DNA from 4 places in the Streptomyces sp. NPDC031274 genome. Region 3 is predicted to be linked to each of the others. Evidence: riboswitches for the same ligand, from Rfam matches in the RefSeq annotation. Region 3 holds a riboswitch; each other region holds the start of a gene.
The links. Region 3 has a riboswitch for cyclic di-AMP ahead of ACZ5CR_RS28165 (transglycosylase family protein). Riboswitches for the same ligand answer to the same signal wherever they lie in the genome.
Positions count from the first base shown of each region.

Region 1: linked by a shared signal. The riboswitch ahead of ACZ5CR_RS39355 (C40 family peptidase) and the one ahead of ACZ5CR_RS28165 (transglycosylase family protein) in region 3 are both predicted to bind cyclic di-AMP.
Region 2: linked by a shared signal. The riboswitch ahead of ACZ5CR_RS26340 (transglycosylase SLT domain-containing protein) and the one ahead of ACZ5CR_RS28165 (transglycosylase family protein) in region 3 are both predicted to bind cyclic di-AMP.
Region 4: linked by a shared signal. The riboswitch ahead of ACZ5CR_RS37170 (C40 family peptidase) and the one ahead of ACZ5CR_RS28165 (transglycosylase family protein) in region 3 are both predicted to bind cyclic di-AMP.

Region 1 covers NZ_JBVIHP010000036.1:75,159-82,770, forward strand. The annotation lists gene ACZ5CR_RS39320 (8-amino-7-oxononanoate synthase) at 1-282, shown strand, start outside; gene ACZ5CR_RS39325 (DUF397 domain-containing protein) at 283-507, opposite strand; gene ACZ5CR_RS39330 (helix-turn-helix domain-containing protein) at 517-1,377, opposite strand; gene ACZ5CR_RS39335 (ATP-binding protein) at 1,647-2,123, shown strand; gene ACZ5CR_RS39340 (LysR family transcriptional regulator) at 2,135-3,046, opposite strand; partial or broken gene ACZ5CR_RS39345 (LysE family translocator) at 3,197-3,331, shown strand; gene ACZ5CR_RS39350 (DUF6328 family protein) at 3,379-3,963, opposite strand; gene ACZ5CR_RS39355 (C40 family peptidase) at 4,102-4,575, opposite strand; cyclic di-AMP (ydaO/yuaA leader) riboswitch at 4,579-4,742, opposite strand; gene ACZ5CR_RS39360 (hypothetical protein) at 5,106-5,414, opposite strand; gene ACZ5CR_RS39365 (ATP-dependent Clp protease proteolytic subunit) at 5,422-6,057, opposite strand; gene ACZ5CR_RS39370 (amidase) at 6,277-7,612, shown strand, end outside.
Region 2 covers NZ_JBVIHP010000017.1:146,737-154,348, reverse strand. The annotation lists gene ACZ5CR_RS26355 (hypothetical protein) at 380-652, opposite strand; gene ACZ5CR_RS26350 (hypothetical protein) at 645-1,052, opposite strand; gene ACZ5CR_RS26345 (ArsR/SmtB family transcription factor) at 1,139-1,777, shown strand; cyclic di-AMP (ydaO/yuaA leader) riboswitch at 3,097-3,254, shown strand; gene ACZ5CR_RS26340 (transglycosylase SLT domain-containing protein) at 3,257-3,982, shown strand; gene ACZ5CR_RS26335 (hypothetical protein) at 4,012-4,185, opposite strand; gene ACZ5CR_RS26330 (DUF4232 domain-containing protein) at 4,711-5,397, shown strand; gene ACZ5CR_RS26325 (cytochrome P450 family protein) at 5,900-7,126, shown strand; gene ACZ5CR_RS26320 (hypothetical protein) at 7,198-7,612, opposite strand, start outside.
Region 3 covers NZ_JBVIHP010000019.1:71,298-78,909, forward strand. The annotation lists gene ACZ5CR_RS28145 (SurA N-terminal domain-containing protein) at 1-120, shown strand, start outside; gene ACZ5CR_RS28150 (nucleoside triphosphate pyrophosphohydrolase) at 190-1,176, shown strand; gene ACZ5CR_RS28155 (cytochrome P450 family protein) at 1,286-2,626, shown strand; gene ACZ5CR_RS28160 (transglycosylase family protein) at 2,763-3,797, shown strand; cyclic di-AMP (ydaO/yuaA leader) riboswitch at 3,979-4,171, shown strand; gene ACZ5CR_RS28165 (transglycosylase family protein) at 4,175-4,894, shown strand; gene eno (phosphopyruvate hydratase) at 5,187-6,467, shown strand; gene ACZ5CR_RS28175 (FtsB family cell division protein) at 6,670-7,149, shown strand; gene ACZ5CR_RS28180 (DUF501 domain-containing protein) at 7,229-7,612, shown strand, end outside.
Region 4 covers NZ_JBVIHP010000032.1:38,836-46,447, forward strand. The annotation lists gene ACZ5CR_RS37155 (lipase family alpha/beta hydrolase) at 1-852, shown strand, start outside; gene ACZ5CR_RS37160 (M23 family metallopeptidase) at 1,069-2,718, shown strand; gene ACZ5CR_RS37165 (ATP-dependent DNA helicase) at 2,739-5,306, opposite strand; cyclic di-AMP (ydaO/yuaA leader) riboswitch at 5,564-5,720, shown strand; gene ACZ5CR_RS37170 (C40 family peptidase) at 5,729-6,943, shown strand; gene ACZ5CR_RS37175 (hypothetical protein) at 7,021-7,374, opposite strand.

The sequences.
Region 1 (7,612 bases), on a different contig from region 3:
CGGGCTCGCGAGGTCGCGGCCGAACTGCATGAACGCCTCACGGCGGAGGGCCTCTCGGCGGTACGGCCCGATGCCGCCGTCGTCTCCGTGCGCGCGCCGTCGCCGGAAACGGCCGTGCGGTGGGCCGCCGACTGCCGGGGCGCGGGCCTCGTCGTCGGCTGCTTCCGTCCGCCGTCGGTGCCCGACGGCATCTCGCGGCTGCGGCTGACCGCCCGGGCGGATCTCACCGGCGCACAGATCGCCGATGCCGTCCGGGTGATCAGCCGCACCGCACCGCGATAGTCACCGGAGGCCGTGGACGAAGGCCTCCCAGGTGGCGGGCGAGAAAAGCAGGGCGGGCCCTGCCGTGTTCTTCGAATCGCGCACGGCGAGCAGCCCCTGCTTCGGCCCTGAAGCGAGCGGAGCTGTTTCCACGCAGTTGTTCATGCCGTTGCTGCGGCTGCTGCGATGCCACCGTGCGTCGTGCAGAGACGTGCTTGAAGGTACGTGCCGAGGCAGTGCAGTCATGGTGCCCCCTTACGCGCCGTCACATATCCCGGCGATGTGATCCGTTGATTCCTCGGGTGAAAGTGCCTTTCTGCGAAGGGAGTTGAAGGCATCCGTGTACGCCCGGAGGTCCTCTCTCCGTTCGAGGTAGAGGCTACTCGTCAAGTGGTCGAGAACAACCACATCCAGATCAGCAATGTTCGGAAATGAGAAAATAACGAAAGAGCCGATGAGGCCGACGTGCTCCCCTGCGGTGAACGGCAGCACCTGAATCCGCACGTGGGGCAGTTGTGAGGCTTCCAGTAACCGTTTCAACTGGCCCGCGAGGACCTGACTGCCGCCCACCGGCCTGTGGAGCACCGCCTCGTCCAGGACCACGCTCAGGTGCAGCGGAGGAGCCGCGCGCAGCACGTCCTGACGGGCCAGACGCACCTCGACCAGCGCGTCCACCTGCTCGTCCGGCCTTCCGGCGAGCGCTGCCCGCGTCACCGCGCGCGCGTAGTCCGGAGTCTGCAGCAGCCCCGGCACGACGGTGGTCTCCAGGGTGCGGACCCGGCAGGCCTGTGACTCCAGGCTGATGAAGTCGCGGTAGGCGGGCGGCAGCAGCTCGCGGTAGGCATGCCACCAGCGGCGGCGCCCGCCGTCGTCCTCCGGGCCCGCAAGCGCGACCAGTAACTGGCGCAGGTGCGGGTCCTTCACCTCGTACGCCTCGAGCAGCAGGCGTACGTCGGCCGCCTTGGCGCCGCTACGCCCCGTCTCGATCCGGCTGACCTTCGACTGATGCCAGCCGACCCGGTCCGCTGCCTGGCCGCTGGTGAGTCCGGCGTGCGTGCGCAGCGCGCGGAGCTCGGCGCCGAGTTTCCGGCGGCGCACCGCGGGACCGTACCGCATGTCCGTCTCCTTCCCGGCGGAGCCTCTTTCCCGGACTCCTCAGGCCTCTCACCGGCGACAGTAGAGGAAGCGTCGGCCTCTCACCCAAATACGGTCTTCCGTAGCAGAGTTCACCGCTTCGAGCGACAGATATATGCACATCTTGGTGGATGGCCACCTGTGAGCGCCCCGAGAGTGGCAGGCTGGCGCAGAGCACCATTCCGGGACTGTCCTCGTGCCTTCCGTGACGAGTCGGAGCCGAGCCCCGGTGGGAAAGGGACAGCGTCGCCATGGCAGACCTTCAGGAAGCATCCGTCACCCTGCCGAGCGATCCTGCCTCGGTCTCCGCGGCCCGGAAGTACGTCTTGACCGTCCTCACCGAGTGGGGCCTCGCGGACGACACGGAGGCCGCCGACACCGTCCGGCTCATCGTCTCCGAACTCGCCACGAACGCCGTCCAGCACACCCGGGGCCAGTCGCCCACCTTCACGGTGGAGATGGAGCTCGACCGGGAGGAACAACTGCGCATCGGCGTCACCGACAGCCATCCCCGCTACCCCAAGCGGCTGCCCGCCGCGGTCCAGCAGGACAACGGCCGTGGCTTGGTGATCATCCGCTGGCTGACCATGGAGTGCGGCGGCAGGCTGTCGGTCACGCCCACCCCCGAGGGCGGCAAGACGGTCTGGATCGCGCTGCCGTGGACCGCGACGATCCGCGGTGACGCGACAGCGGCCCCCTCGGCTTCGCCCTCACGCTCAACTGGCTGAGCGTTTCGCCCTCACCCCGCCGAGCGTCCGAAGGCCCCCCGGAGCAGCGCCCGGAAGGTGTCCGCCGCGGGGTGTGACCCGTCGGAGCGGTGGACGACCGAGATCGTACGGCGCAGGTTCCCCGGCTCAAGCGGCCTGACCCCCACCGGGGTGACCGCCGTCCGCGCCACCATCTCCGGTACGACGGCGACCCCGAGCCCCGCGCTGACCAGCGCGCACACCAGCGCGTAACTGGGAGTCTCGACCAGGACCGAGGGCGTCGCCCCGGCCCGGACGAGTACGGACTCCACGCCCTGCCGGGGTGGATGCGAAGGCGCCATGCTGATCAGCGGCTGACCGGCAAGATCGCTCAGAGGCAGCCGTGACGAGGTGCTCACGAGCGCGTGGCCGGGCGAGGTCACCAGGACCAACTCCTCGACCAGGATCTGCTCCGCGGACACGGACGCGGGCAGCGGCAGCGCGTCCGCGGGCTCGTAGGTGTGCGTGAGGGCCAGGTCGACCTCGCCCGCTGCCACGGCCGCGACGCCGAGCGGCGGTTCATAGCCCCGGACCGTCAGTTCGATGTCCGGATGGGCGCGGCGGAACGCGGTGAGCGCGGGCGGCATCAGATGGATCCCGGCGGTGGTGAAGGTCCCCACGCGCAGTCTGCCGCCGGACAGGCCCGCGAGCCGGGCCAGTTCGTGGCGGGCCTGCTCCATCTCGTCGAGGACCCGGCGCGCCCGCGCGAGAAGGAGCTCGCCCGCGCCGGTGAGGCGTGCCCCGCGGTGATGCCGGACCAGGAGCGCGGTGCCCGCCTCCCGTTCGAGCTTGGCCAGCTGCTGGGAGAGGGCGGGCACGGTGTAGCCCAGGCGTTCGGCGGCGCGGGTGATCGATCCGGCCTCGGAGACCGCCACCAGTGCGGCGAGCCGCGTCGGGTCGTACATGGAAGTCTCCCGGTGCAGGAGCGTGCGGGAGCCGACGGGCCGTGCGGCCGTGGGGTGCCGTCCGTCGGCGTGGGGGTAAACGCCTGCTTAAGGCAGACCCAGGATATTCCACATACCTGCTGAAGGCAGAACGACGGCAGCCTTGGGGTCGTGGACGCACAACCGGTCACCTTCGCCGGAGTCGCCGCGGGCATGGTCGCCATGCCGGGCGCCGACTTCGCCGTGGTGGTGCGCAACGCCCTCACCTCCCGCCGCGCCGGAGTCGCCTGCGCGATCGGGGCTGCGGAGGACGCGTACGGCCCGTTCGATCGAGGGCGGTACAGGTGTCGCGCTCAGCGTCCTGGGCCTGGTGCTCCTGACCGAGGGCCTGATGGCGTGACGCCGTCCGGCCCGCCGGTGTCGGTGTCGTCGTCATAGTCGCCCTTGCCCGCGCCGCGCACCAGGGCGGGAAGCAGGCCCCAGAGGCCCGCGCACACCACCAGCGTGCCCGCGCTCGCGATGATCCCGCCGGTGCGCCCCACCGCCACGTCCACGACCAGGAGCACGGAACCGGCGAGCGCGAACACCAGGACCACCATGCCGATACCGGCGAGGCGGGACGACACCCGCACGATCCGCGGCTTGGAGTGCTGCCCGAACAGCGACCTGTGCAGGGCGGCCGGCGCGGTGAACAGGGCGGCGGACAGGACGGCGAGCAGCAGTGTGGTGACGTACGTGGCGCGCTGCACCGTGTCGAGCGAGGGGAAGCGCTCGGTGAAGGCGAGCGTCAACAGGAACGCGAAGAGGATCTGCACCCCGGCCTGCGTGACGCGCAGCTCCTGGAGGATCTCAAAGAAGTTGCGGTCGGCGCGCTCGAAGCTCGTCTCGTGGCGCGGCGGCGGGTCGCCCGCGGGGGGAGCGCTGTTGTTTTCGGCCATGGCGCACGAGTATCCGCGTGGACGCCGTCCACGCCCGGCGGACGCGCCGATCAGAGGGCCGGGCGGGGGCGGCCGAGCGGCGGCGGCAGCCGTGAGGCTCCCGCCGCCGTCCGGCAGCTGACGTTCAGTGACGGGTGATCAGCGCACCCTGCCGTACCAGACGCTCTTCGTCCAGATCTTCTCGAGGCGCACCACGGTGTTGGACTTCGGGGCGTGCCAGATCCTGCCCTTTCCGGCGTAGATGCCGACGTGGTAGACGTTCCGGCCGGAGTGGAAGAAGACGAGGTCGCCGCGGGAGCGTTTCGACGCCGAGACGTGGCGGGTCTTGTTGTACTGCTGTGCGGCGGTGCGAGGCAGCTTCTTGCCCGCGCGCTTGAAGGAGTAGAGGGTCAGGCCCGAGCAGTCGAACCTGTGCGGCCCCTTCGCTCCGTAGCGGTACGGCGAGCCTTTCTTTGAGGCAGCGATCTTGAGCGCTTTGGTTCCGTGCGTCGCGGCTTCTGCTTCCGTCGTGAGCCCTGGGCCCACGAGGGTGCCGCCCACGACGGCGAGCGTGAGGACCGATACGGAGCCGGCCCTGGTCAGCAGCGACGGAACATGATTCAGCGCGGTCATGCGCAACCCTTCGTCAGCCGCCTGTGAAGGATGACCTGTCGGATTCGGGCTGGCGAAGTTGCCCGGCCGCGGTGTGCGGCTTCACCCCAAGGGTCGGCGTCCGGACCTTCCGGACCGACCCGTCATGCCTGGGTCCTCCACTCCTGCCGATGCACCGATGTCGACCGGTCATCCGGGTGGCGGCAGGACTCGGCGTCCACCCGGACCGCCCCGCCGCTGTGGCGGGGGCTTGTCGTCGGAAGGGATCTTGACCCGTCAAGGGTGCGAATTCCGAGCCGAAACGGCGTTTTGTGAGGCTCCTCACGCCTGAACCGTTCGGGTGGACAAAGTCTGATTCGGGATCGGGGTGAGGCCCTCGACGATCGTTCGACCAGCACCGGAACGAGGAATTCCGGCCGTCGCGTACACATCTGACGCAACCGCGGACAGCCCGAATGACTACGATCGTCTACGCCGAACGAGGTAGCCCGTTTGGTTCGTTTGAGTCCCGCCCCGGACGGTTCGGACGTCAGGGCCGGGGTGACGGAGGCTCAGGATGCCGACGGGGGCGGCACAGTGACCCGTCCGGCTCGCCGCTCCCCGTCCAGCACACGGAGCGCTCGGGCCAGCGTCGGCGCGTGCACGGCGCTCTCGCCCCGCTGGTGCATGAGTGTCAGGGCGTCCCGCAAGGCGGTCGCGCTGCTCACCAGGGCCTGTGCGGCGCGCAGCCCGCCGTAGGTGTCCGAGGCGCGGGCGGGATTGATCCGGCCGACCAGGTCGACCACTTCGAGGTACCGGTCGATCAACTCGCCCTCGGCGCGGGTGAGCGCGGGCAGCTGAGGAAGCTCGGGCGGCAGCACCGGTGGCTCACCTCGCGTCCGGGGTGCGCAGGGACGATGTGCGGGTCGCGATGATCCGGTCCACCAGGCCGTACTCGACCGCTTCGGAGGCGCTGAGGATCTTGTCGCGCTCGATGTCGGCCGCGACGAGCTCCGGGCTCCGGCCGGTGTGTTGGACGAGCAGCTTCTCCAGCTGCGCCCGGGTGCGCAGGAGTTCGTCGGCCTGGATCGCCAAGTCGGTCGCCTGGCCGTGGATCGGCTCGGCGAGCGAGGGCTGATGGATGAGGATCCGGGCGCCCGGCAGCGCGCATCGCTTGCCGGGGGTGCCCGCGGCAAGCAGGACGGCCGCCGCCGACGCGGCCTGGCCCAGGCAGGCCGTCTCCACGTCGCAGGTGACGAACTGGATCGTGTCGTAGATGGCCGTCATCGCGCTGAACGAGCCGCCGGGAGCGTTGATGTAGAGCGAGATGTCGCGGTCGGGCGCCAAGTATTCGAGGTGCATGAACTGCGCCATCACGTCATTGGCGGAGGTGTCGTCGATCGGCGTCCCGAGGAAGACGATGCGCTCCTCGAGCAGCTTCGAGTAGGGATCGAGGGTCCGCTGCCCCGTGGAGGTGCGGTCGGTGAACTCGGGCAGGACATGGCGGGCGAACGGTCGGTTCATGGCACGTCTCTCCTCTGGCGGGGGTGGCTGCTCCCCAAGGTGTCTGTAAAAAATGTACAGGACGTACGTAACGTCGTGATGGGGAGCATGTTCGAGTGATCCGCCGGAGTCAACAGACGCACCGCGTTTCAGCCGCTCGCTGAGAGCGCATGCCGAGAACGCGGCCACGAACGTCGGCCGCCGACCGCCCCGAAAGCCGCCCCGAGCCGAAAGCGTCGTATGAGCCCTGAAGCCCACCGAGTCCCCGACGCCGGGGAGCTCGTCCACCTCACCGCCCGCGAACTCGCCGCCCGGATCCGCGAGCGCGAACTGTCCGCGCGCGAGGTCGTCCAGGCGCACCTGGACCGGATCGAGCAGGTCAACGGCGCCGTGAACGCCGTGGTGACCCTCTCGGCGGAGCGCGCGCTCGACGAGGCGTACGCCGCCGACGAGCAGGCAGCGCGCGGCGAACCGCTCGGCCCGCTGCACGGGTTGCCCATCGCACACAAGGACACGCACGACACCCGTGGCATCCGGACCACCTACGGGACCCCGCTCCTGGCCGACAACGTCCCGGACCGCGACGAGCTGATCGTCGAGCGCATCCGCGCCGCCGGGGCGATCACCGTCGGCAAGACCAACGTGCCCGAGTTCGCTGCCGGTTCACACACCTTCAACCCGGTCTTCGGTGCCACCCGCAACCCGTACGACCTTCGGCGGTCGGCGGGCGGCAGCAGCGGGGGAGCGGCGGCGGCGCTCGCGTGCGGCATGCACCCGCTGGCCGACGGCAGCGACATGGGCGGCTCTCTGCGCAACCCCGCGTCGTTCTGCAACGTGGTCGGCCTGCGCCCCTCGCCGGGTCGGGTGCCGAGCTGGCCGGACACCGCCCCGTGGTCGACGATGGCCGTGCAGGGGCCGATGGCGCGCACGGTGGCCGACGCGGCCCTGCTGCTGTCCGTCGTCGCCGGGCCCGACCCGCGCTCGCCGATCGCTCTGGAGATGCCGGGGAGCGCGTTCGGCGGATCACTGGAACGGGATCTGAGGGGGCTGCGGATCGCCTGGTCGCCGGACCTGGGGGGAGCGGTGCCGGTCGACCGCGAGGTCACCGAGGCGTTCGCGCCGGCCGTCACGGTCTTCGCTGACCTGGGGTGCTCGGTCGAGGAGGCCTGCCCTGACCTCTCCGGTGCCGACGAGGTGTTCCGGACCTTCCGTGCCTGGCAGTTCCACCTGGCGCTCGGCGAGCTCGTGGAGACCGCGGCCGACCGGATGAAGCCCAGCCTGGTGCGGAACGTACGGCAGGGGCGAACGCTCACCGGTACCGACCTGGAGCGGGCCACCGTGCTGCACGGCGAACTGTTCCACCGGGTGAGGGAGTTCTTCGAGCGGTATGACGCCCTGGTCCTGCCGACCAGCCAAGTGGTGCCCTTTCCGGTGGAGTTGGAGTACCCGGCCGATGTCGACGGAGTGTCGATGTCCGACTACCTGGAATGGATGCGCTCGGCGTACCTGGTGTCCGCGACCGGCAGCCCCGCGCTGTCGGTGCCCGCCGGATTCACCCCGGCCGGACTGCCGGTCG
Region 2 (7,612 bases), on a different contig from region 3:
AAGGATTGAGTCAGCAGTCAGTGCATCAGCGAGACTCACGGCGGAACAGCCAAGTATCCCTGTAAGTACGCGACGCTGGCGTTCCGTCAAGGTGCCCAGGAAGACCACCGCGTCGGCATGGGCCTGCTCACACTGAAGGCGTGGGCGTGCCCCTCCGAGAACGCCTCCTGCCCGCTGTTGGCGAAGACGCTTCCCTGCAATAACCAGCAGCGTTGGGTAAGCGGCTTATCCGCCGATGAGCTCGCACACGGGAGCGAGCGCCCGTGTGCGACGTACATCTTCGCTCTCAACTCCACCTTGTTCAGCCGGTCGCCATGAGTCCCCAACCCTATGGACCAAGCGAGATCGACTGGCAGGCGAGGACTTGGTCCGCGGACCGTCAACGGCGGCGTGCGGTCAGCAGCCAGGCGAGGTCTATCACCGCGATCGCTCCCCAGATCCAGCAGACGACGGCGCTTCCGTCCGGCGCCAGCGCCGTGGCGAGTACGCCCAATCCGACTGTGCCCAGCACTAGCCTGGTGCTGCGCCTCAATGCCAGTGACGCGCGCAGTGGCCCCGGTTCGGCCAACCTGTCGGCCAGGTAAGCGTCGAATGCCTCCGCGACCTGATCGTCGATCTCGTCCCGCATCTGGGCATCCAGTGATTCAGGCATGGACGGCCACCCGCTGCACCGCGGTTGCCTGAACGGAAGCCGCCATCGGCGGCCACAGCACGACGACAGCGCACAGTGCCGCCAGGAGGAGTTCCAGCGTGCAGGCCAGCGTCAGCGAGATGAGGGCGTAGTGCCCGGCCGTCATGACGTCGAACCAGGCGTCGACCAGCAACAACACGGCTGTCGCGATGGACGCCAGCGGCGCCCGGTGGTCACTACGCCGAACCAGCACCGCTGACGTCAGCAGACCGGCGATCTCCAACGCGACGAAGCCGACCCAGCCGACCCGCCAGTGCTGCGCCTGATAGGGGTCCGGCAATGTCGTCCACAGCACTGCGAGCCATGGCATCAGCGCCAGCCCTGCGGCCAGTAACAGCCTGCCGACCAAGTTCTTTCGCATCTCGACCCCCGCACGTTCCAGCGCCTGCCGGCACCCTCCTGAGTCAAAGTAGCTATTGCAGAGATATTCTGCAAATAGTCTCTGTGATGGCTGCAGAGAGTCTCTGCAGTACGCTGGCCGACATGGTCGAGCGCCCCGAGAAGAGAGTGCTCACCGGCCCGGACCTCAAAGCCTTCTACAAGGCACTGTCCAACCCGGTGCGCCGCGACATCCTGAGCTACCTCGGCGAGCACGGTGAAGCGAACTCCACCAGCGTCGCCAAGGCCCTCGGTGAAAGCACCGGCACCACCAGCTACCACCTGCGCAAACTCGCCGACCTCAAGCTGATTGCCGAGATCGAGGAGCGGTCCACCGGCCGGGAACGCTGGTGGAAGTCACTCATGACGGACATCTTCACGCCGCCGGGCCTGGAGTTGGCGGCCGACGAGCGCGAGGCCGCGGTGAAGATCGGCGCCCTCAAGATGACCCATGACCTGAACCTGGTCGTGAGCGCATACGCCGGGTACGACTCCTCCGCAGGCTGGAACCAGATCTACCGCGCCGGACTGCGGATGACGAAGGATCAGGTCGCCGCGTTCGTCGAGGAGTACCAGACGCTTCTACGCAAATACCAGACGGAGCCCGGTGACCACCCGCCCGACTCCCGGCACATGGCCGTACGCCTGGTAGTTGTGCCCGACGAGGGCTCCCGGCCCACCCTGCCGACTGAGCCGGACGGCGATTAGCGCCGCACCAGACGACAGAGTCCTGGCATAGAGGTCAGTCCAGGGCAGCGACGCCGTCCTCGCCTCGACCTGCTTGGGCTCGCAGGCGTTCGGCCCGCTGTTTCTTGTCGTCGATGTGCCGCAGGCTCTCCTGTTCTTGTCGTCGATGTGCCGCAGGCTCTCCTGTTCTTGTCGTCGATGTGCCGCAGGCTCTCCTGCAAGCTGGCGACCTCGCCGAGCCACCGCATCCGCTGCGCCTTCCGCCCGCATCGAAATCGGCGGCACAGTACAGCTCCACCCTCCCCGGGCCCCGGACTCCGCCGGGCGCGTCACGATCTTCGGCCCGAGCCCCGGAGAATGCTAAGAGAGGAGGCTCGGGCCGCTCCTGAAGCCGGGCGGACCCCGGGATTTCCCTCCCCTGGGCGGGAGTTGCGGGAATTTCCTCCAGGGCACCCTCTCGGGTCATCTGACCGTCAGCTGAAAAGAGTTCTCAGCTCCGGCGTTAATTCATGATGCACAACACTCGAGAGGGGATTGATATGCCGTCACATCCAGCGGGACGGACCGAGATCGGGGCCTTACCTCCTTCGGACACAGGCGGGAATTCTGGCCCCATGCAACCAGCGCACAGCCAGCCTCGCTTTGCGGGGGGGGGGGAAGCGAAATGACGGAAAGCCACCGAGGGTCGATCCTGCGGGCGTCGACAGTACCGGCTCCGCCGACACCGTGTCTCCGCACGGATACAGAGACAAAGAAGCCCCTACCCCTGAGGGACCGCAGCGGCCCGGGACCGGCAGCCGGATTCGCCTGCCGGGTGCGGGGCGAGGCAGCGGCAGACTCCGGCCAGGGCCCTGCGGCATCGGCGTCAGGGGGCGCACACAGCAGGACCTGACCCAGCAGGATCGCTTCCCGGCGAGTTCTGCTGGTTGCGGGTACGGGAGAGTGCCTGTTTCGCGAAAGCGAGGGCGGTGAACCGCCACCACACCCCCTGCCCCGGCGCCCGTGCCGCCAGGGTCACGCGCGGCCCAATGTCTATTTTGCGCGCCATTCATGCCGAATAAAGCCATATGGGGCACCCTCGTGCTGCATTCCCTTCAGTGAATTGAGTCACGCTTCCGGTCGCGGCGCCGCTGGGAACAACTGCGAACCGTTGGGCGCACTTCCGTTGCGCACTAAGAAATTTGGGGTTTTTGATCAATGAGTGCGAGCGGCCCTGTTCGCCTGGAGGCGAGCCCTCGCGCATTGCCTATGCGAATTCGTGTCTTGTTCCTTCTGGCATTCCTCGCCTAACGTCACCGTCAATCCGGATGGAACGCCGAATCCTGCCGCTGTCCGGAAACCCATCCCACTCACTTACGCACGGCAGGAGCGGGGGACCCAGGTAAGCCGCCGATCCGGATTCCGGAACGGCTCCGGGGTGAAGTCGCATTCACAGTGCGGCCGGACATCTCCCGTCCGAACCCGACAGCTCACCTCGCAGGCGACGGAGAGGAAATCGTCATGCCTGCAAAGGGAAAGCACCGCCGCCCCAAGTCCAGCCCGCTCACCCGGAACCTCGCCGCCGCAGGCACGGGCGGCGCCGTGCTCGTCCTCCCGGTGCTCGGTGCGACCACCGCAGCCGCTGCGCCGGCCGGCGCAGCGGCCAAGCCCGCCGCGGCCCCCACGACGTACGTCGTCGCCGCCGGTGACTCCCTCGCCAAGATCGCCCGCGAGCACTCCCTGAGCGGCGGCTGGAAGAAGCTGTACGCGGACAACCGCAGCACGCTCGGCGACAACCCCAAGATGATCCACCCCGGTCTCAAACTCACCCTCGGCGAAAACGCCCCCGCTCAGCGGGCGGACCGCTCCGAGCGCACGGACACCCTCACCGCCGAGCCCGCCGCAGCCCCGGCGAAGAAGACGTACACCGACGACCTCGACGGCTGGATCAGGGAGTCACTCGACGTACTGGCCCAGCACGGCATCCCCGGCACCTACGAGGGCATCCACCGCAACATCATGCGCGAGTCGTCCGGCAACCCTCAGATCACCAACAACTGGGACTCCAACGCCGTCGCCGGAACGCCCTCCAAGGGGCTCCTGCAGGTCATCGACCCCACCTTCGCCGCGTACCACGTGCCCGGCACCTCCACGGACAGCTTCGACCCCGTCGCCAACATCACCGCCGCCTGCAACTACGCGGCCGACCGCTACGGCTCGATCGACAACGTGAACGGCCCCTACTAGACCGTTCGGTGACTGTCACAGCCCCGCCTTCAGGAGCCCCAGGTCCCGCAGGCACTCGGCCAATCGGCCAGCTCGACGAAGCTCAGGGTCGGGCCGTCGGCGACGGCCAAGAACCGCCGATCCGCTGCCTGGGGCGCGGCCATCGCGTGGCCGACGGCTTCGCCGCGATCAAGGCGGCCGTCTTCGACGATTTCCCTGCGCATTGCGAAGACCGCCCGCCAAGGTATCCCGCACGGCTCCCGCCTGGACGAGATCCGTTCTGGACGAGATTCATTGGGGGGCGGCAAGGCGGAGTGCTGCCTGGCCGCACCACTCCCCCGCACGACCCTCGACACACCGGATCGGGTCAAGGTCCGCCGGGTTACGAGTCTGTCCCAGCCGGGCGGCAGCCGCGAGCAGGCCTCGACGGTGGCGGGAACCGCCTTTACGGTCGGCCGGTGACGTACACCGGCGCTCTGCGGCGCGCCGTGACAGAACCCCTGAATCCCCTGCCGTACAGCGCCTGTACAGCGCCTGCGGCGGGCCACGGCAGGGGTGTGGGAGAGGCCGGTTGTGAGGCGGGGTGTGACCGATCGTGGTGCGAGTGGTGCCTGGAGGTGTGTGTAACAGGGATGCATTAGGCGGTGATTGATCGGAACGGGAAGCCCGGCCGGGCGGGTCCTGGTGGTCAGAAGTGCTCGCTCGTAGCGAGCACCGTCAGCACCCCATCCGATTCTGAGGAAGACACGATGCGCGTTCACAAGCTCACCTTCGCCGCCCTGGCTGTTGCCGCGAGTCTCTCGCTCACGGCCTGCAACGACGACGACGTCACGGGACAGGGCGACCCGTCGTCCGCATCCAGTACGTCTTCGTCGGGCGGCGGTTCGGAGCAGAACGGCGGTTCGGGCTCGGGCGATTCGGAGCAGGGCGGCGGCGAGGACTCCGCCGGGAAAAACTCGGGCGGGCAGGGCACGGACGCCGGGACCGGCTCGGACGAGGACGGCACGGCCGCCGACAAGTGCCGTACCGACGATCTGGACATCACTGCATCGGACAGCACCATCGACGGCGACACGGAGGGCTCCGTCGCGGTGGAGATGAAGAACAGCAGCGGCCGGGGCTGCGTGCTGTCCGGGTTCGCGGGCCTCGACCTGAAGACCAGCGAGGGGGATCTGTCCGCCGAGCGCACCGGCGAGCCGGCCGACCGGATGACCCTCCAGGACGGGAAGTCGACGTTCTTCAACGTCAGCTACCCGATGAACGACTCGGGCGGCTCCGGCGTGAAGGTCACGAGCCTTGTGGTGACCCCGCCCGGCGAGACGAAGTCGTTCACCCTGGCGTGGCCCGGCGCCGCCACGCTGCCCGTCACCGACGGCGCCGGCTCCCCGGTGAAGGTCGGCCCGATCGGCAGTGCCGGTCAGGGCGGCTCCTCCTGATCAGCGAGGTCAGCCTGATCAACAGGGTCAGCACGTGTCTCGCGTAACACTTGTCTCGAGTAGCACTCGGCGCGAGTAGTACTCGTCTCGCGTAGTGCACGGGTCGGGCTTGCGCGGGACGCGGTTACGGGACGTTGCTGGCCCCGGTCACCGCTCCCCGGCCCCCAGTCCCCAGTCCCCAGTCCCCAGTCCCCAGTCCCCAGTCCCCAGTCCCCGGAAGGATCCGCGCTGCCGGAACAGACGACGGAATGTGTCGCGGTCGGCGAGAAAGCGGCCGGTATCCGCTGCGGCCTGGTGGTGCAACGTACCGGTGCGATTGTCCCCGCGCCGGACTGCCCGGCCGGTCGGCGGCCTGATCTGTCAGCGGGCAACTGCGCAACTCCTGGACGTACTTCGCAGGTTGGAGCAGGCTGTCCCCGCCCTCCGCCACCGCGAACTGGCTTCCTTGTCCGCCACCCGCCCGCACCGCGCCGCTTGTCGCCCCTACCTGAGGAGTTCTCGCATGGACCAGCCGCAGATCCTTGTCCTGGACGCCGCAGGCAGCGACCGACACGCCGAGGACGCCGAGCTGCGCTCACGCGGCCCGGCCACCCGCGTCGACGTCCTGGGCGTCGAGGCGTGGGCGGTGACCGACCCGGCCCTGCTCAAACAGCTCCTCACCGACCCGCGGGTCTCCAAAGACCCCCGGCGGCACTGGCCGATGTTCCCCGACCAGATCCTCGGCACCTGGCCGCTGGCACTGTGGGTGGCCGTCGACAACATGTTCACCGCCTTCGGCGGCGACCACCGGCGGCTGCGGCGCCTGGTCAGCCCGGCCTTCACCTCGCGCCGTATCGCCGCCCTGCAGCCGCGTATCGAGGAGATGACCGACACGCTGCTCAAGGAACTCGCCACCCTTCCCGCCGGGCAACCCACCGACCTGCGCGAGCGGTTCGCCCATCCGCTCCCGATCCGGGTCATCAGCGAACTCATGGGGATCCCCGACCACTCCCGGCCCGGCTTTCGCCGTACCGTCGACGGCGTCTTCGACACCACGCTCAGCCCCGATGAGGCCGCCGCGAACACCCAGGAGGTGTACGCGATCCTGGCCGACCTGGTCGCGGCCAAACGTGAAACGCCCGGCCAGGACATGACCTCCGTGCTCATAGCCACCCGGGACGATGACGGCTCCGCGCTGAGTGAACAAGAACTCCTCGACACGCTCCTCCTGGTGATCAGCGCGGGCTACGAGACCACTGTCAACCTCCTGGACCAGGCCATCGTCGCGCTGCTCACCCATCCTCAACAGCTCGCCCAGGTCCGCGAGGGCACAAGCGCCTGGGCAGACGTCGTCGAGGAGACGCTGCGCTACGAGGCACCCGTTGCGCACCTGCCGATGCGTTTTGCCGTCCAGGACATCGCCCTGACACCAGGACTCGTGATCCGCCAGGGCGAGGCCATCCTCGCCTCCTACGCCGCAGCAGGCCGCCACCCCGGCCTCCACGGCCCCAGCGCCGGCTCCTTCGACCTCACCCGGGCCGACAAGACCCATCTCGCCTTCGGCCACGGCGTCCACGTCTGCCTCGGCGCGGCTCTGGCCCGGATGGAAGCCCAGATCGCGCTGCGGGCGCTGTTCACCCGCTTCCCCGGCCTCACCCTCGCCGTCCCCGCATCCGAGCTGCGCCCCGCGGAATCATTCATCTCCAACGGACACCGGGAACTGCCGGTCGTCCTTGGCCCAGAACGCTGAGAGCTGACTCGACCCGGCACTACCGGAAGTCCCAGAGCCACTGCGCGCCCCGACACGAACTTGACGTTCCATCAGAGGGTGGAGAACACCCGACGGAACAGGTCCAGGGCCTCATCGGCCCAGCTCAAGACACCCAGGGCCGAGCCGAGATTCTCCGGCGGATGGTTGACCAGTGTGTCGTGGCGGATGAGCCGACCGAAGTCCACGAGCACCGGGTCCTGATGAGGGGTGCTCGCGTCGGGGCGGAAGAACCGGACGCCCGCCAGCCGCATCACGTTGATCACTTCCTGGGCGAGAATCCCGTATCCGACCGTCGTGGGGTGCACACCGTCGAGCGAGAACAGGCCGCCGTCCGCGCGCCGTCCGCCCTTGCCGGCGAGGAAATGCGAGTTGGGCGGCGGTGACAGCGCCTGCAGTGCCGGCGGCAACGGATAGGGCCGCCACCAGTCCGGACGCGCCAGGGGGTCCTCGATGTAGCGGCGCGAC
Region 3 (7,612 bases):
GTGGACCTGAACCCGCGGTACGGCACGTGGGACGTCGAGAAGAGCAAGCGCGCGGACGCCAAGACGCCGTGGGTGCGTGAGGTGTCCGGGAACGGCGAGGCACAGCCCAAGCAGGCGTAGAGGCACAGCCCGAGCAGGCGTGACAGCCTCGGGAACGGCGCTGTCGGCGCCGTGGGTTACGTTCGACGGGTGACGAACGAAACCACGCCCCCGGCCGACGCCCCCGGCCGCGTCATCCTCCTCACCACCAGCCACCGGGTGGCCCCCGGCCTCCTCTCCTGGCCCGCGTGGCAGGCCCTGCACGCGGCCGACGAGGTCCTGTGCGCCGACGCCACGCACCCTCAGCTGCCGTATCTGCGTGAGGCGGGCGTGGCGGTGGACCAGGCGGCGCCCACGGCCCAGGAACTGGTGGCGGCGTGCGCGGGCGACCGCACGGTCCTGATCGTCGCCACGGCCGAGGGCGACCGCGCCCTGACGGACGGCCTGGCGAGGCTCGCGGGCTCCGGCCGCCTCTCGATGCCGGACCTGGAACTGCTCCCGGCGTCGTACGACCTGCCGGGCGCCCGCCTCCTCGACCTGGTCCAGGTCATGGACCGGATCCGGGTCGAGTGCCCGTGGTCGTCCCAGCAGACGCACAAGGGCCTGGCGAAGTACGCGATCGAGGAGGCGTACGAACTGGTCGAGGCGATCGAGGAGGGCGACAGGGAGGAACTGCGCGAGGAGCTCGGCGACGTCCTGCTCCAGGTGGTCTTCCATTCCCGTATCGCCGAGGAGGACGAGGAGTCCCCGTTCTCCGTGGACGACGTGGCGGGCACGATCGTCGACAAGCTGATCCACCGCCACCCGCACGTATTCGGCGACGACTCGGCGGAGACCCCCGAGGACGTGAAGGCGCACTGGCTCCGCACGAAGGCACAGGAGAAGCAGCGCTCATCGGTCACGGAGGGCGTCCCCCTGGGCCAGCCGGGCCTGGCACTGGCATCGAAGCTGGCCGCACGGGCACGGACGGCGGGCCTGGAGGTACGGGCCCCCTCGGGCGACGGCGTCGGCTACGAACTCCTGGCACTCGCCCTACGGGCCGAGGCACAGGGCGTGGACCCGGAGGCGGCGCTGCGGGTCGCCGCGCGGGCTTATCGGGACGCGGTGCTTGTGGCGGAGGCGGATTCCGGCCGCTGATCAGCCTGTCCGGCGTTTGAGGACGAACACGGCGGAGCCGGTGATGACGGTACGCAAGGCGCCGGGCCAGAGGAAGGAAGCCTCCCGTACGCCGGATAGCGTCGACCCCATGCAAGACCAGCCGCCCGTCCCCGCAGCCTGCCCCGCAGGGGCCCCCGCGTCCGAGGCCCAGGGGCCAGACCCCGCCCAGGGGCCAGAACTCTTCACCTGGGAGTTCGCCACCGACCCCTATCCCGCCTACGCCTGGCTGCGCGAGCACGCCCCCGTGCACAAGACCCGGCTCCCCAGTGGCGTGGAGGCCTGGCTCGTCACGCGGTACGACGATGCCAAGCAGGCGCTCGCCGATCCGCGGCTCAGCAAGAATCCGGCCCATCACGGTGAGCCCGCGCACGCGAAGAGCAAGACCGGGATCCCGGGCGAGCGCAGTGCGAACCTCATGACGCATCTGCTCAACATCGACCCGCCGGACCACACCCGCCTCCGCCGCCTCGTCTCCAAGGCCTTCACGCCCCGCCGCATCGCCGAATTCGCGCCACGCGTGCAGGAGTTGACGGACCGTCTCATCGACCAGTTCGTCGAGAAGGGGGAGGCCGACCTCATTCACGACTTCGCCTTCCCGCTCCCCATCTACGCCATCTGCGACCTGCTGGGCGTGCCCCGCGAGGACCAGGACGACTTCCGTGACTGGGCGGGGATGATGATCCGCCACGGGGGAGGCCCCAGGGGCGGGGTCGCCCGCTCCGTGAAGAAGATGCGCGGCTACCTCGCCGAGCTGATCCACCGCAAGCGCCTCGAACCCGGCGACGACCTCATCTCGGGGCTCATCCGCGCCTCCGACCACGGCGAGCACCTCACGGAGAACGAGGCCGCCGCAATGGCCTTTATCTTGCTTTTCGCCGGTTTTGAGACGACCGTGAACCTCATCGGCAACGGCGCCTATGCCCTCCTCACCCACCCCGAACAGCGCGAGCGGCTCCAGGGCTCCCTCAGGGGCGGCGACACCGGTCTCCTGGACACCGGGCTCGAGGAGCTCCTGCGCTTCGACGGGCCCGTCGAACTCGCCACCTGGCGGTTCGCCACCGAGCGGCTGACCGTGGGAGGGGAGGACATTGCCGTCGGCGACCCCGTCCTCGTCGTCCTCGCCGCCGCCGACCGTGACCCGGAACGCTTCGACCGGCCGGACACGCTCGACCTCTCCCGCCGCGACAACCAACACCTCGGCTACGGCCATGGCATTCATTACTGTCTCGGCGCACCGCTCGCCCGGCTCGAAGGGCGGACCGCCCTCGCGACGCTTCTGCGGCGCCTCCCTGACCTGCGACTCGCGGCGGAACCTGACGATTTGAGATGGCGTGGCGGGCTCATCATGCGTGGACTCCGCACGCTGCCCGTGGAGTTCGCGCCCGCACAGCAGAGCAAATATCAGGCATCTGAAACGCCGTCCAGCTGACATGCCGTCAAGACTGTGACTTTCACGTGATCTCCGCTGCATCGACTTGTGACAAGCGTTCGACTCCCGCTACGTTCACCGACGACTCGGCATCCCGTGCCGCTGTCGTCGCTCCAGTCACGCGAAAGGCAACCGCATGCTCTCCGGCAATGGTCGTCACCGACGCCCCCGCCAGGCCCCGGCCCTGATCGTCGCGGCAGGAGTCGCAGGATCGGCCATCGCCATCCCGCTGCTCGGTGCCACCAGCGCGAGCGCGGCGGACGCCGCCACGTGGGACAAGCTCGCGGAGTGCGAGAGCGGCGGATCCTGGAGCGCGGACGCGGACAACGGGTACTACGGCGGGCTCCAGTTGTCGCAGCGGGTCTGGGAGGACCACGGCGGCCTCGACTTCGCGCCGAGCGCCGATCAGGCCAGCCGCTCGCAGCAGATATCCGTGGCCGAGAAGGTTCTCGACGACCAGGGGACCAAGGCCTGGCCGAGCTGCGCGCCGGTCGCCGGGCTCACTCAGGACGGCGCCGCCGCCGACGTCGACCCGGGCGCTCCGATCACGACGACGCCTTCCGACGAGTCGACGGAGTCGGCCGACCCCGGCGACTCGGATGACTCGGACGACTCGGATGAGCCGGGCGCGTCGCCGAGCGAGTCGGCCGACCCCTCGGACAGTGCCACGTCTTCGGACAAGTCCTCGGGCGAGTCCTCCAAGAAGCCTTCCGGTGAGTCTGGCAAGACCGATAAGGCCGATAAGACCGACAAGTCCGGCTCCGGCGACGAGGCGCGAGACAAGAATCACGACGAGTCGGGTGATTCGGGCGAGTCGGGTGATTCCGATGGCTCGGGCAAGTCCGGGCAGAGCGATGAGACTTCGCCGACCGCCACCCCCACCACCGGCGAGGGTGAAGGCCGCCACCGCGGCGACAGCGCGGACGGCAAGCAGCCCGGCGACGACTCCCGCGAGGGTTCGGGTCGGCACGCCTCCCGTGGCGACGAGCGTCAGCGGAACGGCTCGGACGGGACGTACACGGTCCGCTCCGGGGACAACCTCTGGGCCATCGCCGACGACCTCGACGTGAAGGGCGGGTGGACCGAGCTGTACGCGGAGAACGAGAAGGCCGTCGGCTCCGACCCCGACCTCATCCTTCCCGGTCAGAGCCTCGATTTGGGCGAAAAGTAGGGGAAGTTGGCGACTCGCTTTGCGCCTGATGTCTGGATTGGTGCAAGTGAGAGATGGGTCTCAGAAGCCCTGATCGTCTTTGGAAATCGACCGATCCCATGCCTACGGTCGTGACCGCTCGCCACAGCGGGCCCCGCCGGTCGGTACGCCGAGTCCTGCCAACGGCCGTTCGGGAACAGTCGTCGCGCAAGCGCCGTAGGCAGGAGCGGGGGAACCAAGGTTTCCGCCGGGCCCGGCCGTTCAGCATCGCGAGAGCGATGCGGAGGAACGGACGGGAACGGCTAGGGGTTAAGTCGCGCTCAAGGAAGCGCGGCCGGGCAACTTCATCGGCCCGAACCCGACAGCTCACCTCGCAGGCGTCGGTGAGGGGATCACTCATGCTGTTTTCCAGCAAGGGCAAGCACCGCCGCCCGTCCAAGGCCACCCGTGTCGCCACGCTCGCGGGCGTCACCGGTGTCGCGGTCGCAGCCCCGCTGATGGCGGCCGGCTCGGCCTCCGCGGCGACGAACTCCGAGTGGGACGCCGTCGCCCAGTGCGAGTCCGGCGGCAACTGGTCGATCAACACCGGCAACGGCTACACGGGCGGCCTGCAGTTCTCGTCGTCCACCTGGGCCGCGTACGGCGGTACGAAGTACGCGTCCAGCGCCGACCAGGCCTCCAAGGCCCAGCAGATAGAGATCGGCGAGAAGGTCCTCGCGGGCCAGGGCAAGGGCGCCTGGCCGAGCTGCGGCGTCGGCCTCTCGGGTGCCTCCAACGAGGGTGGCGGTGCGCAGGAGAGCGCCCCGCAGCAGACCCAGGAGCAGCCCAAGAACGAGCCCAGCGCCCAGACCGAGCAGCCGCAGCAGGCCGCTCCGAAGGCCGAGGCGCCGAAGACCGAGGCTCCGAAGACCGAGTCCAAGAAGACCGTCCAGACCCCGACCGGTAAGACGGTCAAGAAGGGTGACGGGGAGTACAAGGTCAAGAAGGGTGACACCCTCTCCAAGATCGCCGAGGCGAAGGACGTCAAGGGCGGCTGGCACAAGGTGTACAAGCTCAACGGCGACATCATCGACAACGCCGACATGATCTTCCCGGGTCAGCAGCTGCACCTCAGCTAGTTCTGGCGGGGCGCCTGCGGGGCTTGTCTTCCTCCGCGGGCGCTTCGTGCTCGCTTCGCGCAGTTCCCCGCGCCCCTTCGGGCGCTGCTCTCCCCGCCCCGGTGCGCGTATCCCCCGTACGCACCGGGGCGGGTTTCGTTGCCCTCCCTGCTTTGTTCCGTTCGGAAACATTTTGCTCTCGGTTTGTCCACCGGGCGGTCGCTCGGCTCGCTCTTGCCCGGGAGCCGGTTAGGCTCATGTCCGCGAGGCCAACGCCCCGCGTACCCGCGTCACATCCCAGAAGGAGATGCTCGTGCCGTCCATCGACGTCGTCGTAGCCCGGGAAATCCTGGACTCCCGAGGCAACCCCACGGTTGAGGTCGAGGTCGGCCTCGACGACGGCAGCACGGGTCGTGCCGCCGTTCCGTCCGGTGCGTCCACCGGTGCTTTCGAGGCCATCGAACTCCGTGACGGTGACCCCAACCGTTACCACGGCAAGGGCGTGGAGAAGGCCGTCCTCGCCGTCATCGAGCAGATCGGCCCGGAGCTCGTCGGGTACGACGCGACCGAGCAGCGCCTGATCGACCAGGCGATGTTCGACCTCGACGCCACCGACAACAAGGGCTCGCTCGGCGCCAACGCCATCCTCGGCGTCTCGCTCGCCGTCGCGCACGCCGCGTCGGAGGCCTCCGACCTGCCGCTCTTCCGCTACCTCGGCGGCCCGAACGCGCACCTGCTGCCCGTTCCGATGATGAACATCCTGAACGGCGGGTCGCACGCCGACTCGAACGTCGACATCCAGGAGTTCATGATCGCGCCGATCGGCGCCGAGTCGTTCTCCGAGGCCCTGCGCTGGGGCACCGAGGTCTACCACACGCTGAAGAAGGTCCTGAAGGACAAGGGCCTCGCCACCGGCCTGGGCGACGAGGGCGGCTTCGCCCCGAACCTGGACTCCAACCGCGCCGCGCTCGACCTCATCCTCGAGGCCATCAAGCAGGCCGGTTACGTCCCCGGTGAGCAGATCGCGCTCGCGCTCGACGTCGCCGCGTCCGAGTTCTACAAGGACGGCTCGTACGAGTTCGAGGGCAAGTCCCGCTCGGCCGCCGAGATGACCGAGTACTACGAGGAGCTCGTCGCCTCGTACCCGCTCGTCTCCATCGAGGACCCGCTGTTCGAGGACGACTGGGCCGGCTGGAACGTCATCACCGAGAAGCTCGGCGAGAAGGTCCAGCTCGTGGGCGACGACCTGTTCGTCACCAACCCGGAGCGCCTGGCCCGTGGCATCGAGGAGAAGTCGGCCAACGCCCTCCTGGTGAAGGTCAACCAGATCGGCTCGCTGACCGAGACTCTCGACGCCGTCGAGATGGCCCAGCGCAGCGGCTTCAAGTGCATGATGTCGCACCGCTCCGGCGAGACCGAGGACGTCACCATCGCCGACCTGGCCGTCGCCACCAACTGCGGCCAGATCAAGACCGGCGCCCCGGCCCGCTCCGAGCGCGTCGCCAAGTACAACCAGCTGCTCCGCATCGAGGAGATCCTGGACGACGCCGCGGTCTACGCGGGCCGTTCGGCGTTCCCCCGCTTCAAGGGCTGAACCGGCAGACCGGCTGAACTGGCGGGGTCGGCTGAACCCGCCGACTCCGCCGGACCCGCCGGGCTCCGGCTCCGCTGAGTAGTTACGTACGTCCCCGTACTCGGTCCCGTACCGTGTGCGGGGACGTGCTTTGCATCCAAGGGAAAAATCAGGGAGCAAAGGCGGAGCGAAGCGCAGCGTACGTATCGGGGAGGCGGCACACATGGCCGTGAAGGACCGCGACCGGTTCTCCACCGCGACCAGGCTGCGGCTGCTCGGCGAGCAGACCGCGGAGCGTGTCTACCGCTCCCAGACGAAGCGTCAGGCGCGCCGCTCCCGGCTCACGGGACGCGCCGCGCTCCTCGCGCTCGTCCTCTGCTCGCTGGTCGTCGCGCTCGCCTACCCGATAAGGCAGTACGTGTCGCAGCGCGCGGAGATCTCCGATCAGCGCCGCGAGCAGGCCGAGCACCGCGAGAACGTCGAGAAGCTGAAGGACGAGAAGGCCCGCTGGCGGGACGACGCGTACGCGGAGCAGCGTGTCCGGGAGCGGCTGCACTATGTGATGCCGGGCGAGACCGGCTACACGGTGATCGGCCCCGGGGCGGCGAAGGCGCAGCGCACCGACCAGGGGGCGGCCGCCAGGCCCTGGTACTCGAACGTCTGGGACGGCGTCGACAAGGCCGACCGCCCCGACGACGACTGACACGACTGACTTTTCCCGCCACGACCTCTCGTACTTCCTCACCCACTACCTCTCGTAGCGAACCGATCGAAAGACAGGCATGGAAACGCCCCCGCCGACCACCCCGCGCACCGAGCCCACCGACGCCGACGTCGAGGCCTTCAAGCAGCAGCTCGGCCGTCCGCCGCGCGGCCTGCGGGCCATCGCCCACCGCTGCCCCTGCGGGCAGCCGGACGTCGTCGAGACGGCGCCGCGCCTGCCGGACGGGACGCCGTTCCCGACGACGTACTACCTGACGTGCCCGCGGGCCGCTTCCGCGATCGGCACCCTTGAGGCCAACGGCGTCATGAAGGAGATGTCGGAGCGGCTGAAGACGGACCCCGAGCTGGCGGCCGCGTACCGCGCGGCGCACGAGGACTACATCGCGCGCCGTGACGCCATCGAGGTCCTGGAGGGCTTCCCGAGCGCGGGCGGCATGCCCGAC
Region 4 (7,612 bases), on a different contig from region 3:
ACCATTACGAGGGTCCTGCCCTTTCGCCCGCCCTGCCTTCTGCTGCCCGCCAGACTGGCGGGGCTCTCCATGGCTCTGCTGAAAGCGACCGCCCTCGAGGTGGCGATCCTCGCCGGCCACCTCCTTCTCTACCCCTCGGGCATCGTCCAGGAACGCCGGATCGCCGCCGAACTGCCGCCGCCCGACGCCCCTCGGCTCCCCGCGGAGAGCCGGCCGCCGGTCGTCCTGCTGCACGGCTTCATCGACAACCGCTCGGTCTTCGTCCTGCTGCGCCGCTCCCTGGCCCAGCACGGCGGCCAGCGCGTGGAGTCCCTGAACTACTCCCCCCTCACGTGCGACATCCGCACCGCCGCGGAGTTGCTCGGCCGCCATATAGAGGAGATCTGCGAACGCACCGGCCACCACCAGGTGGACATCGTCGGGCACAGCCTCGGCGGCCTGATAGCCCGCTATTACGCACAGCGCCTCGGCGGCGACGCCCGCGTCCGCACGCTGGTCACCCTCGGTACCCCGCACGAGGGCACGCGGGTCGTGCCGCTGGCCGACGCGCACCCGATCGTGCGCCAGATGCGCCCCGGCTCGGACGTGATCGAGGAGCTGCGCGAGCCCGCGCCGGACTGCCGGACCCGCTTCGTGAGCTTCTGGAGCGACCTGGACCAGCTGATGGCCCCCCTCGAAACGGCCTGCGTCAACCATCCCGACCTGAACGCGCAGAACGTACGTGTCTCCGGTATCGGCCATCTCGCCCTGCCCGTGCACCCCGCGGTCGCCGCCGGAATCCGCCAGGCCCTCGATCGGCCTGATCCGGGTACCCCTGCGACGGGCGTCGAGAACGGACTGACCGTGGCCTGAGGGACAGCTCCGAGCAGCTCACGCACCCCGCGATGCGGGAATTTTGTCGAACGGATCTCGAACGCAGGGCCAAAGCTGTGCCCACAGTCCCCCGAAAGACGGCCGAATGCCCGTTTCCTGAGAGCGCGAAACCAGCCGAAGATTGTCGCGCCCGCGTACCGCCGGGTACAGTCACCGCACTGCTCTGCCCCTGCTGCCGAGGCGAAAGAGAAGTTGGTGAACGACCGTCACCCGTCGGGGAGCTCAACACCCCCGGCCTCGGCACCCGCCGACTACGCGCCCTACGCGGCGTACGACCAGCAGGGCACTCAGCACGGCGCCTATACGGGTTACGACGGCTACTCCACCGGAAGCTTCGACACCACAGGCAGCTATGCGACGGCCGGTCCCGACACCGGAAGCTTCGCGTCCGACCCGCTCTTCGGCGACATGCCCGGCAGTTCGTACGACACCGGCCAGTGGGCGACGACGGGGACGCAACAGACGCTGAACTACGACCCGTACGCCGCGCAGCACCAAGCCGCGTACGACACCAGCGGGTACGAGACCGGCGGTTACGACACCACCGGCATGTGGTCGACCGGCGGCTATCAGCACGTCTCCGCCGACATCCCGGCGCAGGCCGGTCCCGATATCACCGGGCAGTGGGACGCGAGCGCCTGGAATCAGCCGCAGCAGACCGGCCAGTGGGAGACACAGGCCTTCGACACCGGCGCGTACGACGCGACCGCGTGGAACTCCGGCGGCCAGGACATGACGTTCGGGGCCACCGGGACCCACGAGGCGTACGGCATCCCGGAGGACCACGGGACACTCGGGACGCAAGAGGCCCACGGAACGTACGAGGCCCAGGACACGCCCGGAGCGCCCGACACGTACGAGGCGCCCGAAACGTACGAGCATTCGCCTTACGACACCGGGTCCTACGCCCCCGATTCCTACTCCTCCCCGGCGCAGGCCCCCGAGGCACAGACTCCCGAGGCCTACGCCCAACCGACTCCCGCTGAGCACGAGTTCACGCCCGACGCGGCTCCCGCCGATTCACTCGGTCCGGTCGAGCCGAGCCATCACGGCTCCGCCGGTGCCGACGAGCCGCCGGTCATGGACCGCTCGCACGGCTCCCGCTCGCGGACCCGCCGCCGCACCCCCTCCAAGCGTTCCGCCCTCTTCACCGTCGCCGTGCCGTCCGCCTGTGTGATGGGCGTGGCCGGTATCGCCGCCGCCTCCGTGGGCAGCTTCGGCGGCGACGAGGGCAAGGAGACGCAGGCGGCATCGGCCCCGGACCCCACGTCGGTGCAGCCTTCCGCCGCCAACAACAAGCTCGACACGCAGCTGGCGAACCTCTCGGCGGACGCTGGTGACTTCGCCGACCGCGCGAGCCGCACCCAGGAGCGCATCGACCTCAAGGCGGAGAAGGTCGCCGCCGAGAAGAAGGCGATAGAGGAAGCCGCGCGCAAGGAGCGTCTGCGACCCAAGTTCGCACTGCCGGTCAAGCAGCACGGTCTGAGCGCGTACTACGGGCAGGCGGGCGTCAACTGGATGTCCGCGCACTCCGGGATCGACTTCCCGGTGTCGTACGGCACCGAGGTGCTCGCCGCCACCGACGGCGTCGTCTCCACGAAGTGGAACAGCGCCTACGGCAACATGGCGATCGTGACCGCCAAGGACGGCACGGAGACGTGGTACTGCCACCTCTCCACGCACAAGGTCTCCAGCGGCCCCGTCAAGGCGGGCGACCCCATCGCCTTCTCCGGAAACTCCGGCAACTCCACGGGACCGCACCTGCACTTCGAGGTGCGCCCCGGCGGCGGCTCGGCGATCGACCCGCTGCCGTGGCTGCGCAGCCACAACCTCGACCCGACGTAACTCCGGCCGCCGCCCCCGCGTTACAGCTTCTCCACCGGCGCGTACCGCAGCAGGAGCCGCTTCGGCTTGGGCTCTCCGAAGTCCACCGTCGCCTCGGCGTTCGCGCCCGTGCCCTTCACCCCGACCACGGTCCCGAGGCCGAACTGGTCGTGCGTGACCCGGTCCCCGATCGCCAGCGCGACCACCGGCTTCTCCGAGGCGCGGCGCGTGGCGAAGCCCTGCGCTCCCCCGGTGCGCGAGCGCGACGACGACAAGGAAGAGGCGATTCCGGCCGCGGGGCCTGAGGAGGCAGGCGCGCCGACGGAGCCCTTCCGCTTCCAGTCCAGGTGAACCTCCGGGATCTCCTCCAGGAAGCGCGACGGCGGGTTGTACGAGGGCTGTCCCCAGGCGCTGCGCATCGAGGCCCGCGTCAGATAGAGCCGTTCCCGCGCGCGCGTGATGCCCACGTACGCGAGGCGGCGCTCCTCCTCCAGCTCCTTGACCTGGCCGAGGGAGCGCATGTGCGGGAAGACGCCGTCCTCCATGCCGGTCAGGAAGACGACCGGGAATTCGAGGCCCTTGGCCGTGTGCAGCGTCATCAGCGTGATGACTCCGGAGCCGTCGTCCTCCTCGTCGGGAATCTGGTCCGAGTCGGCGACGAGCGCGACCCGCTCGAGGAACGCGGAGAGCGTGCCCGAAACGCTTGTGCCCGCGCCCGCGTCTTCCTCTCCACCGCCGGTTCCGTCCTCAGTCTCGCCCTCGGCCGCCCCTTCGGTCTGCCCTTCGCCGTCCTCGCCGTTTTCGCCGTCCTCGCTGCCGCCACCGCTGTCGTGTTCGAACTCAAGTGCCACGGCGGCGAGTTCCTGGAGGTTCTCGATGCGCGTCTCGTCCTGCGGGTCGGTCGAGGCCTGCAACTCGGCGAGATACCCGGTCCGTTCGAGTACGGCCTCCAGGACGACGGCGGGGCCCGCGCCGGACTCGACGATGGTCCGCAGTTCCTCCATCAGCACGTTGAAACGCTTGACGGCGTTCGCCGAGCGGGCCGCCATTCCGTACGCCTCGTCGACGCGCTGCAGCGCCTGCGGGAAGGAGATCTTCTCGCGCTGCGAGAGCGCGTCGATCATCGCCTCAGCGCGGTCGCCGATACCCCTCTTGGGTACGTTGAGAATGCGCCGCAGCGGTACGGAGTCCTCCGGGTTGGCGAGCACCCGCAGATACGCGAGGACGTCCCGGACCTCCTTGCGCTCGTAGAAGCGGACGCCTCCGACGACCTTGTAGGGCAGGCCTACGCGGATGAAGATCTCTTCGAAGACACGGGACTGCGCGTTCGTCCGGTAGAAGATCGCGACGTCGCCCGCCTTCGCGTCGCCCGCGTCGGTGAGCCGGTCGATCTCGTCGGCGACGAACTGCGCCTCGTCGTGCTCGGTGTCGGCGACATAGCCGGTGATGCCCGCGCCCGCGCCCGCGTTGGTCCACAGGTTCTTGGGGCGGCGGCTTTCGTTGCGTTCGATGACGGCGTTGGCCGCGGTGAGGATCGTCTGCGAGGAGCGGTAGTTCTGCTCCAGGAGGATCGTCGTCGCGTTCGGGTAGTCCTCCTCGAACTGGAGGATGTTGCGGATCGTGGCGCCGCGGAAGGCGTAGATCGACTGGTCCGCGTCACCCACGACGCACAGCTCGGCGGGGTCGTCCCCCTCGCCTCCGGAGGGGCCGACCAGCTCGCGCACGAGGGCGTACTGGGCGTGGTTGGTGTCCTGGTACTCGTCGACCATCACGTGCCGGAAGCGGCGGCGGTAGTGCTCGGCGACGTCCGGGAACGCGCGGAACATGTTGACCGTCGTCATGATCAGGTCGTCGAAGTCGAGGGCGTTCGCCTCGCGCAGCCGCGACTGGTACATCGCGTATGCCTGGGCGAGCGTCTTCTCGAAGCCGTCGGCGGCCTGTCCTGCGAAGGTCTCCTCGTCGATCAGTTCGTTCTTCAGGTTCGAGATCTTGGCGCTGAAGGACTTCGGCGGGAACTTCTTCGGGTCGATGTCCAGGTCACGGCAGACCAGGGCCATCAGGCGCTTGGAGTCGGCGGCATCGTAGATCGAGAAGGAGGAGGTGAAACCGATCGTCTTCGACTCGCGGCGCAGTATGCGCACGCACGCGCTGTGGAAGGTCGACACCCACATCGCGTTGGCCCGCGGCCCGACGAGCTGCTCGACGCGCTCCTTCATCTCGCCCGCGGCCTTGTTCGTGAACGTGATCGCCAGGATCTGCCCCGGGTGCACGTGCCGCTCGGCCAGGAGATACGCGATGCGGTGCGTGAGGACCCGGGTCTTGCCGGAGCCCGCGCCCGCGACGATGAGCAGCGGGGTGTCCGCGTGCACGACTGCCGCGCGCTGGTTCTCGTTAAGACCGTCGAGCAGGGCTGCCGGGTCGAGCACGGGGCGCGGGGCGCCGTCGCGGTAGTGCGCGTCCCGGGGTGCGGGCGCGTCGAACTTCCCGTCGAACAGATCATCCGGAACGGACTCCGGAGCACTGTCCTCGGGCGGCGGCGGGGGCTCTTCCTCCGAAGCCCGCGAGGGCTTGAGGTCCGCCAGGAAGCTGTCATCAAAGAGGCTGCTCATCGCCTCCCGAGTCTAGGCGGCCCCACTGACAACCCGCTCCGGGTTCCGGCCACGTCCACTCACGAACGTCCACTCGTCTACGCCCTGCCCACGCCCGATCACCCTCCGCCACCGCATGGCGTGTCCGCATCAAGAGCTTCGTAAAGTCACGAAAATGTATCGGGCATATCGAACATCAACCTTCACACGAGCCACACGAGTTGGCTAGCGTGCTGCGTGGGCTGCTCGTACTCCCACCGGCGAACCCCGCCGGGAACGGGTGGCCTCCGCCGAGTTCGATCTCCTCGGAGCCGGGGACCCACGATGAACTTGGGGTGAATCGGTCCCGTACGAAGTACGGGACTGTAGGGCAACCTTCCGGAACCACCCGCCCGAACCCGACAGCTAACCCGGTAGGCGGTCTACGGAAGGAGTCGCCTCCCTTGGCGTCGCACCGCAAGCCGCGGACCCGCATGGCCGGCCTACGCGTCACCCCCGCCATCGGCATCACGACGGCCGCCCTCACCTCCGTGGCCCTGCTGTCACAGAGCGCGCAGGCGGCACCGTCCGCACCGCAGAAGCCCAGCCTCGAAGAGGTCCAGAAGAAGGTCGACGACCTCTACCATCAGGCGGGCGTGGCCACACAGAAGTACAACTCGGCCAAGGAGCGCACGGACACGCAGCGCAAGAAGGTCGACACCCTTCTCGACGACGTGGCCCAGCGCACCGACAAGCTGAACGAGGCCCGCCAGGAGCTGGGCGCGTTCGCCGCGGCGCAGTACCGCACCGGCGCCGTCTCCGAGACCGCCACGATGATGCTCGCCGACGACCCGCAGGGGTACTTCGACCAGAACCATCTGTCGGACCGCCTGACCGCGCGCCAGAAGAAGGCGGTCGACGACTACCAGACGAAGCAGGCCGCGGCGACGAAGCAGCGCACGAAGGCCGCCAAGAGCCTTCAGACGCTGAGCGACTCGCGGGACGACCTCAAGGCGAGCAAGCGGACCGTCCAGAAGAAGCTGGGCCAGGCGCGCACGATGCTCTCGAAGCTGACGGCCGAGGAGAAGGCGCGGCTCGCGGCGATCGAGAAGAAGAAGGAAGAAGCGGCCAAGCGCAAGGCCGCCGAGCTGGCCCGCAAGCAGGAGGCCGAGGCGGAGGCCAAGCGCAAGGCGGCGGAAGAGGCCGCGGCGAAGGAGCGCGAGAAGAACAAGGAGACCCCGGACACCGGCTCCGGTTCCGGTTCCGGTTCCGGTTCGGACGCGGGTTCGGGCTCCGGCTCCGGCTCCGGCAACACGGACAGCGGGTACGCGGCGAAGGCCGCGAAGGTCATCGACTTCGCCGAGGCACAGATCGGCAAGCCGTACGTGTGGGGCGCCACAGGACCCGACTCCTACGACTGCTCCGGGCTCACCCAGGACGCGTGGAAGGCCGCGGGGATCTCCCTGCCGCGCACGACCTGGGACCAGGTCAAGGTCGGCACGACCGTGAAGACCGCCGACGCCAAGCCCGGCGACCTGGTCTTCTTCTACGACGACATCAGCCACGTAGGTATCTACATCGGCAACGGCAAGATGATCCACGCCCCGAAGCCGGGTGCGAACGTCCGCACCGAGTCGATCTACTACATGCCGATCCACAGCGTGGTACGGCCCGCGTAACCCTCACGACCGTCACACGAGAAAACGGCCCTCCACGCGCGCGTGGAGGGCCGTTTTCCGTGAGTGGGGGGGCGGGATCAGGTCCACAGCACCGCGATGAAGATGTTCGCGACGGTCAGAAGACCGACGGCGCCGAACATCCCCTTGTCCACCTTCTCCTCGTCCCGCTTCACGTAGACCAGCGCGAGGATCACGATCAGCACGGCCATCTTGATGCCGATCTTGAGGTTGTTGACCGGGTTGTCGTCCGCCTGGTTGAGACCCACCAGGACGACGCCCGTGACCAGCATCGTCAGCGCGCCGTGCAGCATCGCCGGGTTGAAGCGGGCCGTGCCCTCGCCCATCTGCTTCATCTGAGTGAGGAAGCCACCCAGGAGGGAGGCGATGCCGATGATGTGCAGGCCGACGAAGAGGTGGGTGAGAACGTCCATGAGCCGGAGCCTAGCCGGGGCCATATCACCACTCCGTAGCCAGGTGGGCCCCAAGCGCCGCATCGGACACACGCCTACGGGAAGGGCGCTCGGTCCGGTGGACCGCACAGCCACATTCGGTCACCGGCGGCACACTTCAGCCAGTTGCGCACAATCCGTCACCAACCCGTGACGGTCAGGTTTAGCGTCCTTCGTCAGGTGACCGGCTCCCCACCGCCGCTCGGAACAGGGGCGGCAG